2 regions of the Nonomuraea sp. 3N208 genome follow, and region 1 is predicted to be linked to the other one. Evidence: riboswitches for the same ligand, from Rfam matches in the RefSeq annotation. Region 1 holds a riboswitch; the other holds the start of a gene.
What was found. Region 1 has a riboswitch for glycine ahead of gcvP (aminomethyl-transferring glycine dehydrogenase). Riboswitches for the same ligand answer to the same signal wherever they lie in the genome.

Region 2: another riboswitch for glycine. It lies ahead of gcvT (glycine cleavage system aminomethyltransferase GcvT); the one in region 1 lies ahead of gcvP (aminomethyl-transferring glycine dehydrogenase).

Annotation. Positions count from the first base shown of each region.
Region 1 is NZ_JBQQBR010000017.1:52,621-60,454, reverse strand. It holds gene gcvP (aminomethyl-transferring glycine dehydrogenase) at 1-1,624, opposite strand, end outside; glycine riboswitch at 1,681-1,794, opposite strand; glycine riboswitch at 1,795-1,893, opposite strand; gene ACTWPT_RS25690 (MerR family transcriptional regulator) at 1,942-2,562, opposite strand; gene ACTWPT_RS25685 (bifunctional nuclease family protein) at 2,710-3,180, opposite strand; gene ftsR (transcriptional regulator FtsR) at 3,301-3,954, opposite strand; gene ACTWPT_RS25675 (FHA domain-containing protein) at 4,146-4,658, opposite strand; gene ACTWPT_RS25670 (sugar phosphate nucleotidyltransferase) at 4,945-7,449, opposite strand; gene ACTWPT_RS25665 (CDP-alcohol phosphatidyltransferase family protein) at 7,454-7,834, opposite strand, start outside.
Region 2 is NZ_JBQQBR010000001.1:307,993-315,826, forward strand. It holds gene ACTWPT_RS01460 (RHS repeat-associated core domain-containing protein) at 1-186, shown strand, start outside; gene ACTWPT_RS01465 (hypothetical protein) at 197-553, shown strand; gene ACTWPT_RS01470 (L-serine ammonia-lyase) at 699-2,075, opposite strand; gene gcvH (glycine cleavage system protein GcvH) at 2,137-2,526, opposite strand; gene gcvT (glycine cleavage system aminomethyltransferase GcvT) at 2,523-3,608, opposite strand; glycine riboswitch at 3,643-3,738, opposite strand; glycine riboswitch at 3,739-3,836, opposite strand; gene ACTWPT_RS01485 (hypothetical protein) at 3,930-4,772, shown strand; gene ACTWPT_RS01490 (gamma-glutamyl-gamma-aminobutyrate hydrolase family protein) at 4,769-5,461, opposite strand; gene ACTWPT_RS01495 (3-oxoacyl-ACP reductase) at 5,470-6,234, opposite strand; gene ACTWPT_RS01500 (aldehyde dehydrogenase family protein) at 6,239-7,579, opposite strand; gene ACTWPT_RS01505 (glutamine synthetase family protein) at 7,582-7,834, opposite strand, start outside.

The sequences.
Region 1 (7,834 bases):
CGGCCAGCCAGCGCTCCAGCGTGCCGATCAGCTCCACGTAACCCTCGGCCTGGGCCGGCGGCGCGTACGGGTGCATCGCGGCGAACTCGGGCCAGGTGATCGGCTCCATCTCGGTGCTGGCGTTCAGCTTCATCGTGCAGGAGCCGAGCGGGATCATCGAGCGGTCCAGCGCGATGTCCTTGTCCTGCAGCTTGCGCAGGTAACGCAGCATCGCCGTCTCGGAGTGGTGACTGTGGAAGACCGGGTGGGTCAGGTACGCCGACTCGCGCAGCAGTGCGGCGGGCAGCGCGTCGCCGTCCAGCGCCACGTCGGAGCCGTCCACGCCGAACGCCGCCCACACCGTGGCCACCTCGGCGGCGCCGGTCTTCTCGTCGCAGGCGACCGAGACGTGGTCGGCGTCGGCCTGCCAGAGGTTGACGCCCCGCTCGGCGGCCGCGGCGACGACCTCGGCGGCCCGGCCGGGCACGCGGACCAGGACGGTGTCGAAGAACTCGCGGTGCACGACCTCCAGGCCCGCCCCCCGCAGCCCGTCGGCGAGGGCGACGGCGTGCCGGTGCACCCGGTGCGCGATGCGGCGCAGGCCGTCGGGGCCGTGGTAGACGGCGTACATGCCGGCGATGACGGCGAGCAGCACCTGCGCGGTGCAGATGTTGCTGGTGGCCTTCTCGCGGCGGATGTGCTGCTCACGGGTCTGCAAGGCCAGCCGGTAGGCGGGGTCGCCGTCGGCGTCCACGGACACGCCGACCAGGCGGCCGGGCATCTGCCGCTGCAGCCCCTCGCGTACCGACATGTAGGCGGCGTGCGGCCCGCCGAACCCGAACGGCACCCCGAAGCGCTGCGAGGAGCCGACCGCGATGTCCGCGCCCAGCTCGCCCGGCGCGGCCACGAGCGTGAGGGCCAGCAGGTCGGCGGCGGCCACGACGAGCGCGCCCGCCTCGTGCGCGCCCGCGGCCACGGCGCGGAAGTCACGCAGCCGTCCAGAGGCCCCGGGGTACTGGACGAGCACGCCGAAGCACTCGGGCAGCTCGCCGTCGAGCGCGTGCTCCACGAGCGTGATGCCGAGCGGCTCGGCGCGAGTGGCCAGCACCCGCTTGGTCTGCGGCAGCGCGTCGGCGTCGACCAAGAACACGCTGCTCTTGGACTTGCCGGCACGCCGGGCCAGCGTCATGGCCTCGGCCGCGGCCGTGGCCTCGTCGAGGAGGGAGGCGCCGGCCACCGGCAGGCCGGTGAGGTCGGAGACGACCGTCTGGAAGTTCAGCAGCGCCTCGAGGCGGCCCTGCGAGATCTCCGGCTGGTACGGCGTGTACGCGGTGTACCAGCCCGGGTTCTCCAGCAGGTTGCGGCGGATGACGGCGGGCGTGATCGTGTCGTGGTAGCCCAGGCCGATCATCGAGGTCAGCACCCGGTTGCGGCCGGCGAGGACACGCAGCTCGGCGATCGCCTCGGTCTCGCTCGCGGCGGCGGGCAGCTTGAGCCGGTCCTTGGCCCTGATGGCCTCGGGGACGGCCACGGCCACCAGGTCGGACACGGACTCGAAGCCGACGGCCTCGAGCATCCGCTGCTGCTCGGCCTCCGACGGGCCGATGTGCCTGGACGAGAACGGCGGAGCTGACAGGTCGGTCATGGACAGTGCCTCCTGAGGCTATGGAGACCGGCGCCAGGGCGCGGGCGAGTGCCGGATCTCCCCACTCTGTCAGCGCGACGTCGCCGCGACCTGAGAGCTTCACCCCCGCGAAAGGGGCTTGCACCGTCGGTGAGGCACGCCTGGCGGGCGCGCCTGCTTTCCAGAGTTGCCTCGCCCGAGCGGTACGGGGTGCCTGAGAGATTCCGGGGAGGGTTGCTCCTTCGGCGCCCAGGGACCCAGGGTCCCAGGGACTCTCCCGCACGGGGTCGTCAGCCTTGCTGTCCTAGATTACAACCCCTGTGTGTTACAAGGGCATTTCACCCTATCCGTCGGGCGCGGCGGCGCCGGGCGAGCTCGTCAGCGGGGTGGTCGGCCGGGACGGTGTCCTCGACCGCCGCTCTTTCCCCCGGCAGCTCCGCGAGGGATCCCTCGACCTCGCGCCACACCCGGCCGAGAGCGATGCCGAACACGCCCTGGCCGCCCTGGAGCAGATCGATCACCTCATCGGCCGAGGTGCACTCGTAGACGCTGACGCCGTCGCTCATGAGCGTGATCTGGGCGAGGTCGGCGACCCCGCGATCGCGCAGATGCTGCACCGCCGTACGGATCTGCTGCAGCGACACCCCGGTGTCGAGGAGCCGCTTGACGACTTTGAGCACCAGGATGTCGCGGAAGCTATAGAGGCGCTGGGAGCCCGAGCCTTGCGCGGCCCTGATCGTGGGCTCTACCAGGCCCGTGCGCGCCCAGTAGTCGAGCTGCCTGTAGGTGATGCCGGCCGCCGCGCAGGCCGTGGGCCCGCGGTATCCGATGTCGCCCGGCAACGCCGACGGCTGCTCGTCGAAGAGCAGACCCTGCTCCCCGGCACGCTGCCGCGCGTTCTCACGCCGCACCGGATCTTCCTGGCCGGCCGTCTTTCCCTCGCCGCTGCTGACCGCCACGCGGACCTCCGGCTTTCTCTCATCCCGTGGCCTGATCTGGGGGTTCATGAAGGGCGGCCACGGGTTTCACTTGCACCGTAGGACCGTGACCATGCTCAGTCAACGATCCGGCTCGGCGCGTCGTGAAGCGTAAATGCACCGAAATACCTACCCCGCTCTGCCGAAGTCTTCGGGAGTGATCGTGTCAAGGAACTCCCTGAACTTCTCCACCTCGTCCTCTTGGTCGTCAGGGATGACCACGCCGGCCTCCTGGACCACCTCCTCGCTGGCGAAGATGCGTGCTCCGGTGCGCAACGCGAGCGCGATCGAGTCCGACGGCCGCGCGCTCACCTCCACGCCATTGGAGAACACCAGGTCGGCGAAGAAGATGCCGTCACGCAGGGCGACGATGTTGACCGCCCGCAAGCCGACGCCCAGGGCGCTCAGCACATCGCGAAAGAGGTCGTGGGTGAGCGGCCGCGGCGGGGGCTCCTCTGCCTGGGCCAGGGCGATGGCGGTCGCCTCGGTCATGCCAATCCATATAGGAAGGAACCGCTCCCCGTGTGCCTCCTTGAGCAAGACGATCGGCTGATTTGTGGGCATTTCAACTCTTACGCCCACGACCTCCATCTGCAACACGGGCTGCTCCGTATTCCTGACCGGTCACCCGGCACAGCTCTTCGCTCGACTGGGTACTTCAATTCAACGTAACACCCGGCGAGCCTGGAATGTGCCGTCGGCTCCCTGCTCGCCTAGCTCTCAACGCCCCAGGACCGACCGTACGCCCGTGCGCACCAGTGATGCGTGCAAATCGAGCAGGAGGGACGACAGCTCCCTGGCGGTCTCCTCAGCCTCGCCGATGGCCCCGGGGGCGCGCCGTTTCAGCACCGGCGCCACGGCCTGCTCGACCAGGCCGCACTCGCGCTCGGCCGCCGCCTTGACCGCGCGCAGGTGCCGGGCGTGCAGGCCGAAGCGGGCCAGGGCGCCGACGGTGCGCGCCACCTTCAGCGCCTCCTCGTCGTAGCGCCTGGCCACGGGGGCGAGCAGGCCGTAGTCCTCCAGCTCGGTGAGCGTCTCCTCGTCGATCCCCGCGGACTCGAGCAGCTCGGCACGGCTGAGCTTGATCTCCTGCGTCTGCTGCACCGCGCGGGGACGGCCGAAGCTCTCGGCCATCCTGTCCTTGATCACCCGCAGCGGCAGGTAGTGGTCGCGCTGCTCGGTGAGGATGAAACGCAGCTGCTCGACGTGCAGGTGCGTGAACTTGCGGTAGCCGGAGGGGCTGCGCTCGGGCTCGATCAGCCCTTCGCCCTCCAAGAACCTGATCTTGGAGATCGTGACATCGGGGAACTCGCCCTGCAGGAGCGCGAGCACCTCCCCGATGCTCATATGCGAGCGTGCCGCCTGCGGACTCATGAGGCCTCCGGCCTCATGAGTCCGGACGGAGCTGTGTCCATTGGTCGCTCGCTACGCTCGCTCATGAGTCCTCCGGCCTCATGAGTCCGGACGGAGCTGTGTCCATTGGTCGCTCGCTACGCTCGCTCATGAGTCCTCCGGCCTCATGAGTCCGCAGGGAGCTGTGTCCATTGGTCGCTCGCTACGCTCGCTCATGCCCCCGCGTTGCCCCGCATGAGGAAGACCAGGCGGAACTTGCCGATCTGCACCTCGTCGCCGGAATGCAGCGGCACCTCCTCGATCCGCTCCCTGTTGACGTAGGTGCCGTTGAGGCTGCCGACGTCGCGGACGGAGAACTGGCCGCCGCGATGCCGGTAGAACTCGACGTGGCGGCGGGAGACCGTGATGTCGTCGAGGAAGATGTCGCTCTCCGGATGGCGCCCGGTCGTGGTGAGGTCCTTGTCGAGCCGGAAACGACTGCCCTGGTTGGGGCCCCTGGTCACCGTGAGCAACGCCGCGCCTGGTGGCAGCTGCTCGACGAGCGCCCTCTCGGCCAGGAGCATGTCGCCTGTCTCAGCCTCGTATGCCTCGATTCCCGCGACAGAGATCGTCGACGTGGTGTCCCCGGAGACCTCGGGTCTGGTCAGCGGTGACCCACAACGGGAACAGAAACGGGCATCCTCGGGGTTGGCGTGCCCGCACTGCGTGCAGTAGACGCTCGGCATCGATCGGCTCGGCCTCCTACCGCGAAGACGCGGCGACGGTGCTCGGGGCGCGCCTCGCTTCGCTTTTTCAAGTTTGCGAATGCCGCAACATACGCTGATCAGCGGCAAAGGTCAACTCGGGGCGCTGGACGGTGGTTTGGACGCAGACAAAGTTACCGCCGCTTCCGCCCCGTGGTCCATGCCGCCGCGCGTTTCAACATTACGATCTTGCGGCGCCGTCCGCGCGCATCGGCGGTGAACTCTTTCACATCACGCTCGGTGACCGGCCCTAGATGACGGGCGGCGCTCAGGTGGAGGCCTGCTCCACGATGCGCGCCCAGCGTTCGAGCAGGGTCTGGGCGCCGTCCATGTCGGAGGCCTCGGCCCACAGGTCGGTGAGGGGCTCGGTGGCGGCGGGCAGGATCAGCACCCACCTCCCGTCGTCGTGGGTCACGCGCACCCCGTCGGTGGTGTCGATGACGTGGCCTTCGGCCTCGGCCTCGGCCGCCTCGATCACCGAGCGCATGACGGCGCCCTTGGCCGCCCAGGGCGTCGGCACGGCCCGCTTGAGCAGCTTGATCTCGGGGATCCTGGCGTCGATCTGGCTGAGCGACAGGCGGGTGCGGGCCACCAGCCCCAGCAGGCGCATGAACGCGGCCAGCCCGTCGATGGCCGGGCTGAACTCGGGCACGACGAACCCGCCACGCCCGTCCGCCGCGAAGATCATGTCGGGTCCTGCGGCGGCCGAGGTGAGGGCGTCCAGCGCGGTGGAGGTCCACTGCACCTCCACGCCGTGGAAGCGGCAGACCTGCTCGGCGACCCTGGTCGTGGTGACCGGCAGCGCCACCTGGCCGCCCCGGCGCTCGGCGGCGACGAGGTCGAGCACGACGAGCAGCGCGCGTTCGTCGTTGATGAGCTGGCCCATCTCGTCCACCAGGGCGATGCGCTCGCCGACGGGGTCGAACCGCACGCCGAACGCCGCACGGGAGGAGCTGACCAGCTCCGACAGGCGCTGTAGGTCGCGGCGGCGCTCGGCGAGCGTCTCGGTGGGCGAGACGTCGTCGAGGCGGGCGTTGACGGTCAGCACCTCCACCCCGAGCCGGCCGAGCAGCGAGGGCAGCACTAGCGACGAGGTGCCGCCGGCGCAGTCGACGACGACCTTCATGTCCCTGACGCCGTCCATGCCGACGTGGCGCAGCAGCTCGCGGGTGTAGTCCTCGACCGCCCTGGCCGGGTAGGTGAGCTCGGCGATCTCGCCGGGGAAGGCGCGGCGGAACTCCTGACGGGAGAAGACCCGCTCCAGCTTGCGCTGCGCGGCCGGGGGCAGGTCGGCGCCGCGGCCGTCCATGATGACGATGTCGACGCTCTGCGGGTCGCCGGGCGTGGTACGCAGCGAGATGCCGCCGGCGGCCGACTCGCGCCCGGTGTGGAAGCGCGCCACCGGCAGCGGGGCCGCCTCCAGGTCCAGCACGTTGATGGCGCTGGCGGTGAGCGCGGCGTTGACGGCCCGCTTGAGCGCCCTGGCGGCCAGCGAGCAGTCGCGGGAGGTGACGACATGCTCGCCCTTGTTCAGGGTGGTGGCGTACGCGCTGGCCAGGCGCACGCACAGCTCGGCGGTGATCTCGACGTTGACCAGGCCGCTGACGCCCCTGGGGCCGAACAGGTTGCGCTGGCCGCGTGACTCCCAGATGACGCTGGTGTTGACGACCGCGCCCGCCTCGATGGTCTTGAACGGGTAGACCTTGACGCCGCTGGAGACGTACGCCTCGGCCTCGATGACGCATTCGTCACCGACGACGGCGTTCTCCTCGATGCGGGCGCCGGCCATCACGTCGGTGCTCTTGCCGATCACGCAGCCGCGCAGGTGCGCGCCGGGGCCGAGGTAGACGTTGTCATGGACGATCGCGCGGTGCAGGAACGCGCCCTCGCGGACGACCACGTTGTTGCCGAGCACGGTGTACTCGCGTAGTTCGGCGCCCGCCTCGACCTTGGCGTAGTCGCCGATGAGCAGCGGGCCCTTGAGCACGGCGTCGGGGTCGACCGCGGCCGACTCGGCGACCCAGACGCCGGGTGAGAGCTCGAAGCCGCCGATGTCCAGGGCGACCTTGCCGGACAGGGCGTCGGCCTGGGCCTTGAGATAGCTCTCGTGGGTGCCGACGTCCTCCCAGTAGCCGTCGGCCACGTACCCGTAGATGGCGGCGCCGCGCTCGAGCAGGGCGGGGAAGACGTCGGATGACCAGTCGACGGGTTCGCCGGCCGCCACAGCGTCGAGGATCTCCGGCTCCATGACGTAGACGCCGGTGTTGACGGTGTCGGAGAAGACCTGCCCCCAGGTGGGTTTCTCGAGGAAGCGCTGCACGCGGCCTTGCTCGTCGACGATGATGATGCCGAACTCGAGCGGGTTCGGCACGCGTTTTAGACCGATTGTCACTAACGCCGAATTTTCCCGGTGAAATCGGACCATTTCCGTTAAATCGATATCCGTCAGGGCGTCGCCGGAGATCACTAGGAAACGATCGTCACGCAGGCGGTCGGCGGCGTTCTTGACGCTGCCCGCGGTGCCGAGGGGCAGGTCCTCGGTGGCGTACTGGAGGCTCATGCCGAGCTCGTCGCCGTCGCCGAAATAGTTGCGCACCAGCGCCGCCAGGAAATGGAGCGTGACCACCGTCTCGGTGACGCCGTGCCGCTTGAGCAGGCGCAGCACGTGTTCCATGATCGGGCGGTTGACCACGGGCAGCAAGGGCTTGGGCTGGTTGGCGGTCATGGGACGCAGCCGAGTGCCCTCCCCGCCTGCCATGACGACCGCCTTCACCCGATCACTCCTTTTTGGCCGAGGTTACGAGCTGGCGCACCTGTACCACATACAGCACTCCTGCCCACCAGTAGAGGCCTGTTCCCCAGAGCGCGAACGCCCACCCGGCAATTCGGGCTATATCGGCATACCACCCAGTGTGGGATGCAAGGAAGAGGAGAGGGAAGGCATACATGAGGTTGAACATGGCGGCCTTGCCCAGGAAATGCACCTGAAGTGCCCTGTAGCCGTATTTGCGGAGTACGGGGAAGCAACTCGCGACGAAGAGTTCCCGCGCCAGGATCACCGCGACCAGCCACCACGGGATGACGTCGCGCAGGAGCAGCGCCAAGATCGTGGCGAACACGTAGAGCTTATCAGCGGCCGGGTCGATGATCCGGCCGAG
Region 2 (7,834 bases), on a different contig from region 1:
GACATCGTTCAGAATCGCACGATGACGGTGTCGAATTTCATCGCGACTTTCCGGAAGGGAAGCATCAAATCGGTTATGCCGAGCGAGTACCTGGAGATGACCGTTGAGGAGGCGTTAAAGGCGGCGAAGGCATCGAAGGACACCACAGTGCGTAAGCTGCTCACAGACAACCGCTTCAAGAAGTAGAGAGGTCCGCATGGACGGGTCCACGGCAGAGGAGCGATTCCGGACGGACAGCCGCCACCTGGCGGAGATAGGTCGCCGGCTGAGCGAGCAGCTGCAGCCCGTGACGGTTCGCCTTCCTGCGGAGTTGATCGGCAGGGCTCGCGCAGCGTGGCTTCGGGATGAGGTCGAAGAGCTGCAGGCCGAGGATTTCGAGAAGTGGCTCATGAGGTCGCTGGCGGGTGAGTTCGCCTTGATAGGGCTGGCTGCCGCTGACCTCGCAGAGTCCGAGGGCGGCGAGGTGGTCGTCCGGCTCGATCCCCGCCAGATCGCCCACGCAGTGTTCGCCGCGGACCTATGGGAGGACCGCCCCTGGGGGGTTGGTGCCTGACGCTTTGCACTGTGGTATGAGGCAGCCTACGACTGGATGCATGGCTGACCGGGCGGCAACTTGCCGCCCGGTTCGGGTGGCACCGCGCCCTCATCACCCGGCCATGTGAGGTGGCCACCGCTTAGCCGGGGTGCCATCGGTCAGGTCAGCACTCGATGACATTGACGGCTAGGCCGCCTCGCGACGTCTCCTTGTACTTGTCCAGCATGTCCCGGCCGGTGTCCCTCATCGTCTTGATGGCCTTGTCGAGGGCCACATAGTGCTTCCCGTCGCCGCGCAAGGCGATTCTCGCCGCCGTGATCGCCTTGTTGGAGGCGACCGCGTTGCGTTCGATACAGGGGATCTGCACCAGGCCGCCGATCGGGTCGCAGGTCAGGCCCAGGTTGTGTTCGATGCCGATCTCGGCGGCGTTCTCCACCTGTTCCGGCGTCCCGCCCATGACCTCCGTGAGGGCGGCGGAGGCCATGGAGCAGGCCGAGCCGACCTCGCCCTGGCAGCCGACCTCGGCTCCCGAGATCGAGGCGTTCTCTTTGAAGAGGACGCCGATGGCGGCGGCGGTGAGCAGGAAGCGGACTACGCCGTCGTCGTCGGCGTGGGGGACGAAGCGGGTGTAGTAGGTCAGGACGGCCGGGATGATGCCGGCGGCGCCGTTGGTGGGGGCGGTGACGATGCGGCCGCCGGCGGCGTTTTCTTCGTTGACCGCCAGGGCGAAGAGTGTCACCCAGTCCATGGCCTGGAGCGGGTCCTTCTCCGGAGGCTCGGTCTGCAGGCGGCGGTAGAGCTGGTTGGCGCGGCGCTTGACCTTGAGGCCGCCTGGTAGAACGCCTTCCTTGGCGATGCCGCGGCGGACGCAGTCCGACATGACCTGCCAGAGGTTGAGGATCCCGGCGCGGATCTCCTCCTCGGTGCGGCCGAAGGCCTTCTCGTTCTCCAGCATCAGGGCGGAGATCGACAGGCCCGTGTTCGAGCAGTGCTTGAGTAGCTCTTCCCCCGTGGTGAAGGGGTAGGGCAGGACGGTGTCGTCCGGCTTGATGCGGTCGGCGCCGGTGGCCTTCTCATCCACGACGAAGCCGCCGCCGACCGAGAAGTAGACCTTCTCACGCAGCTTCTCGCCGGAGGCGGAGTACGCGGTGAAGCGCATGCCGTTCGGGTGCTCGGGGAGGGAGATCTTGCGTTCGAAGATGAGGTCCTGGCCGACGACGAAGGGGATCTCGTGGGTGCCGTAGAGGTTGACGGTGCCCGAGGCGCGCATCGCGGCCAGGCGGTCGTCGATCGTGTCCACGTCCACGAGCTCGGGCTTCTCGCCCGACAGGCCCAGCAGGACGGCCTTGTCGCTGCCGTGGCCCTTGCCGGTCAGGCCGAGCGAGCCGTACAGGATGGCCTCGACGCGCGCCACGCGCGGCAGCAGGCCGTCCTCGTGCAGGCCGCGGGCGAACTTGTGGGCGGCGGCCATCGGTCCGCCCGTGTGCGAGCTGGAGGGGCCGATGCCGATCTTGAAGAGGTCGAAGACGCTGATCGCCATTGATGGGCGCCTTTCATACAAGGCCGGGGCCCGGCATTGGCCAGGGCCCCGGCGAAGTGGGTCAGGACTCGCCTGAGGTGAGCGCGGTGTACTCCTCGGCGGACAGCAGGTCCTCCGCGTCGCCTTCCGTGCGGACGCGGAACATCCAGCCCTCGCCGTACGGGTCGCTGTTGACGACCGACGGGTCGTCCACGACGGCCTGGTTGATCTCGACGATCTCGCCGGCGACGGGCGTGTAGATCTCGCTCACAGACTTGGTCGACTCCACCTCGCCGACGGAGTCGCCGCCCTCGACGGTCGAACCGACATCGGGGAGCTGCACGTAGACCACGTCACCGAGGGCCTCGGCGGCGTAGGCCGTGATGCCGACGGTCACGATCAGCCCGTCATCGAGCCCAGCCACCCACTCGTGCTCCTTGGTGTAGCTCAGCTCGTCAGGGATGTTGCTCACTTCTTCCTCCTGTAAAAGGGCAGCTCTACCAGGTCCATAGGTTCTTGGCTGCCCCGGATGTCCACAGCCAGGCCTTCTTCGACGTCGGCGTCGACGTAGGCCATCGCAATGGGCTTGCCCAAAGTCTGGGAAGGCGCACCGCTGGTGACCTCGCCGACGACGGCGCCGTCTTTGGTGACCGGGTAGCCGTGGCGCGGCACCCGGCGGCCCCGCGCGACCAGGCCGACGAGTCTGCGCCGCGGCGTGTCGTCCTTGACCGCCTCCAGCGCCGACCTGCCGACGAAGTCGCCGGGCTTGTCGAATTTCACCACTCTGCCCAGCCCCGCGTCGAACGGGGTGAGCTCGGCGTTGAGCTCGTTGCCGTACAGCGGCATGCCCGCCTCGAGGCGGAGCGTGTCGCGGCTGGACAGGCCGGCGGGCTTGAGCCCGTGCGGCTCGCCCGCCTTCATGAGCGCGTGCCAGAGCGGCACCGCGTCCTGGTTGGCCACGAAAAGCTCGAACCCGTCCTCGCCGGTGTAGCCGGTACGGGCGATCAGCGCTTGCCGGCCGTCCACGAGCGCGGGCAGGCCCGCGTAGTACTTGAGGCCCTCGAGGTCGGCATCGGTGAGCGTGGCGAGGATCTCGTGGGAACGCGGGCCCTGGACGGCGATGAGCGCGTACTGGTCCGAGCGGTCGTCCACGACGGCGTTGTACGCCTTCGCGCGCTCTTTCAGCTCATTTCCGACTTTTTCGTAGTTCGAGGCGTTTGCCACGACCATGAACTCCTCGTCCCCGAGCCGGTAGACGATGAGGTCGTCGAGCACTCCGCCGCGCTCGTTCACGATCATGGTGTACCTGGCCCGCCCGGGCGCCAGCGCCGACAGGTGTCCGACCAGCGCATAGTCCAGGGCCTGACCGGCCTGCGGGCCCGTCAGGAAGATCTCGCCCATGTGCGAGAGGTCGAACAGCCCGGCCGCCTGCCGGACGGCGTTGTGCTCCGCGGACTCGCTGCCGTACCGGAGGGGCATGAGCCACCCCGCGAAGTCGGTGAGCGTAGCGCCGAGGCTCTCGTGAACGTCTCGTAGCGGTGTCGGTCGGGACATTTATCGCACCTCAGGACAGGATCGGATGCCAGCATCCTCCCCCTCTGTCATCGATGCCTGAGAGCTTCGCCCGGGTTTTGCCGGACTTTCACCTTCGGCGAGGCCCACAGGCCTGCTTTCCAGAGGACACCTCGTCCGTGCGGTCCTTTGCCTTGAGAGGTTCGCGGGGAGGGCTTGCTCCTTCAGGGACCCTGACCGGCTGTCAGGGTGCTCTCCCGCACGGTTTCGTCGGTGATGTCCGCAAGCCTAGTGCCGTTACGGGGGTCTTGTCGCGTTCGCACCGCCCGTGAACCGCTTGGGCGGCGGTCACGTTGAAGGGGCATGAATCAGCGAACGGCGGCGCTCGGGCTCGCGGCCGCCCTGACCATCACGTCTTGCGGCACCGAGAGTGCCGCCTCCCCGGCGCCGCCTCCTCGATACGAGGCAAGCCTGACGGTGCTCGAAGGCGGCGGACACGGGCCGCAGCTGTGCATGGCGGTGGCCGACTCGCTCCCGCCGCAGTGCGGTGGTCCGGATGTGGTGGGCTGGGACTGGAGCAAGGTGAAGCACGAGTCGCTGCGCGACGTGAAATGGGGCGAGTACCGGGTGGTCGGCACCTGGGACGGCGGCAAGCTGACGCTGACCGAGCCGCCGGGGGAGCCGGTACGGGGCCAGGAGGATCCGGAGGGGCAGGACAGGTTCGCGAGCCCGTGCCCCGAGCCCGCGGGCGGTTGGCGGCCCGTCGAGCCCGCGAAGACGACGGAGCGGACCATGAAGGAGGCGATCGAGCGGGCCAGGACGGTCAAGGAGTTCGCGGGAGCCTGGATCGACCGGCTCGGGACAGAGCCCGACCCCGAGCAGGAAGAGACCCTCGACGCGCGCAAATACGTGGTCAACCTGAGGTTCACCGGCGATCTTCAGGGCCGCGAGGGGTGGATCCGCGAGGTGTGGGGCGGCGCGCTGTGCGTGACCGGCGCCCGGCACAGCGAGGCAGAGTTGCAGCGCATCCAGCGGGAGGCCGAGACCGCGGTGGGCGACGGCCTCGTGTCGGCGTCCACCGATGAGATCACGAACCAGGTGAAGGTGGCCACCTGGGTGGCCGGCGACGATCTGCGCCGCAAGCTCGACCAGAAGTACGGCGCGGGCGTCGTCGTCTTGGACAGCGTGCTCAAGCAGGTCCGCTAGCGGCAGGCCGCCACGAAGGTCTCGAAGATCGCGCAGTCCTCGGCCGCCTCCGGGTGCCACTGCACTGCCATCGTGAACGACCCCGAGTCCATTTCGACCGCCTCGATCGTGCCGTCCTCGGCGGTCGCCGAGACCGTGAGGCCGGGGGCGAGCCGGTCGACGGCTTGGTGGTGGTAGTGCGGGACCGTCACGGGTTCCGTGCCCAGCGCCTTGGCCAGGCGCGTGCCTGGCACGGGGACGACGGGCAGGGGGCCGAAACGGCCGGGCGCGGGGGAGTGCCCCTCGTGCCCGACCACGTCGGGGAGGTGCTGGTGCAGGGTGCCGCCGAGGGCGACGTTGAGGACCTGGAGGCCGCGGCAGATCCCCAGGTACGGCAGTCCGGCGTCGAGGGCGGCGGCCAGCACCGCGAACTCCGCTTCATCCCGGAAGCCGCGGACATACCCAATCTTTTCCTCCGGCTCATGGCCGTACCTCGCCGGGTCGATGTCACCCCCGCCGGCCAGGATGAGCCCGTCCAGCCGTTCCACGAGCCGCGCGGGATCGCCGGCCGGCGGCAGCACGACCGGCTGCCCGCCGGCGCGGACGACCTGCTCCACGTACATGTACGGCAGCAACGCGACGGTCATGTCCGCCCACACCGTGAACTTCGCCGGCTCGACGTAACACGTGATCCCGATGACCGGACGCAAGATTCCTCCTAGAGCGGCGTCACGTAGGCGCCGGAGATGCCGCCGTCCACCAGGAACTCGCTGGCCGTGATGAACGACGCGTCGTCACTCGCCAGGAACGCCACCGCCGCCGCGATCTCCGACGCCTCGGCGAACCGCCCCACCGGAACGTGCACCAGCCGCCGCTGCGCCCGCTCCGGATCCTTGGCGAACAGCTCCCGCAGCAACGGCGTGTTCACCGGCCCGGGGCACAGGGCGTTCACCCGGATGCCCTCCCTGGCGAACTGCACGCCCAGCTCCCGCGACATCGCCAGCACGCCGCCCTTGGAAGCGGTGTAGGAGATCTGTGACGTCGCCGACCCCATGACGGCCACGAACGACGCCGTGTTGATGATCGAGCCCTTGCCCTGCCGCCGCATGTACGGGATGACGTGCTTGCAGCACAGGTAGACGCTGGTCAGATTGACCTCCTGGACGCGGCGCCAGGCGTCGATGCCGGTCTCCAGGATCGAGTCGTCGTCGGGCGGCGAGATGCCGGCGTTGTTGAAGGCGATGTCGACGCTCCCGTAGGTGTCGTACGCCGTCTGGAACATCCTGACGACGTCGTCCTCGCTGGTCACGTCGGCCTTGACGAAGAGGCCGCCGACCTCGTTCGCGGCCTTGGCGCCCGCCTCCTCGTCGACGTCCACGCAGACGACCTTGGCGCCCTCATCGGCGAACCTGCGGGCCGTGGCGAGCCCGATGCCGCTGCCCGCGCCGGTGATGACCGCCACCCGATCCTGCAACCGCTGCACTATGTCACTCCCAGGAAATGAAGACGTTCTTGGTCTCGGTGAACGCCGCCAGGGCGTCCGGGCCGAGCTCCCTGCCGAGGCCGGACTGCTTGAAGCCGCCGAAGGGCGTCCAGTAGCGGACCGAGGAGTGCGAGTTCACCGAGAGCGCACCCGACTCGACCGCCCTGGCCACCCGCAGCGCCCGCCCGACATCGCGGGTCCAGATGGAGCCGCTCAGTCCGTACGGGGTGTCGTTGGCGATCCTGACGGCGTCCGCCTCGTCCTTGAACGGCGCCACCGACACCACGGGCCCGAAGATCTCCTCGGTGAACGCCCGGTCGGTGACCTCCGGGGTCAGCACGGTCGCCGGGAACCAGTAGCCCTTCCCCTCCGGACAGGACCCCTGCAGGTAGGGGTCCTGGACGAAGCCGCGGACCCGTTCGAGGTGCTCGGCGCTGATCAGCGGGCCCATCTCGGTGCTCTCGTCGAGCGGGTCGCCGACCCTGACGCCCTGGACGGCGGGCGCGAGCAGGGCCATGAACTCGTCGTACACGTCGGCCTGGACGAGCAGCCTGGAACGGGCGCAGCAGTCCTGGCCCGCATTGTCGAAGACGGCGTAGGGCGCGGTCTTCGCGGCCTTCTCGAGATCCGCGTCCGCGAAGACGATGTTCGCCGACTTGCCGCCCAGCTCCAGCGTCAACCGCTTCACCTGCGCCGCCGCCTTGGCGGCGATCTCCTTGCCGACCTCGGTCGAGCCGGTGAAGACGATCTTGGCTACGTCCGGATGCTCGACCAGCCGGGCCCCCGCGACCTCCCCTGCCCCAGGCAGAACCTGGAGCACCCCCTCGGGGAGGCCCGCCGCCAAGGCCAGCTCCGCCAGCCTCAGCGCCGTCAGCGGAGTCCATTCCGCCGGCTTGACGATCACGGTGTTACCGGCCGCAAGCGCGGGGGCCACGCCCCATGACATGATCAGCATGGGGAAGTTCCATGGCACGATGACGCCCACCACGCCCAGGGGCTCCTGGAACGTGATGTCCACGCCGCCGGGCACCGGGATCTGCTTGCCGTGGTTGCGTTCGGGGGCGGCGGCGTAGAAGTGCAGGACGTCGCGTACGGCGCCGGCCTCCCAGCGGGCGCTCCCGATCGGGTGCCCGGCGTTGGCCAGCTCCAGCCCCGCCAGCTCCTCGCCGTGCTCGCCCACCAGGTCGGCGAAGCGCCGCAGCAGCCGCGCCCGGTCACCGGGCGCCACGTCACGCCACGCCGGGTACGCCTTCCCGGCACGCTCCACCGCCCGGTCGACCTCGGCCGCGTCGGCCATCTCGACCTCGGCGAGCACGTCCTCGGTCGCCGGATTAACGATCTTCATGCTCACATCCGTTCGAACCCACGGAACATCTCCCAATCCGTCACCGCCGCGTCGAACGCGGCCAGCTCCACCCGCGCGTTGTTCGCGTAGTGCTCGACCACGTCCTCGCCGAACGCCACGCGGGCCAGCTTCGACCCCTCGAACAGGGCGAGCGCGTCGCGCAGCGTGTGCGGCACGGTCTCGGCACCCGAGGCGTAGGCGTTGCCCTCGAAGGGGTCCTCCAGCGGCAGCTCGTTGTCGATCCCGTACAGGCCG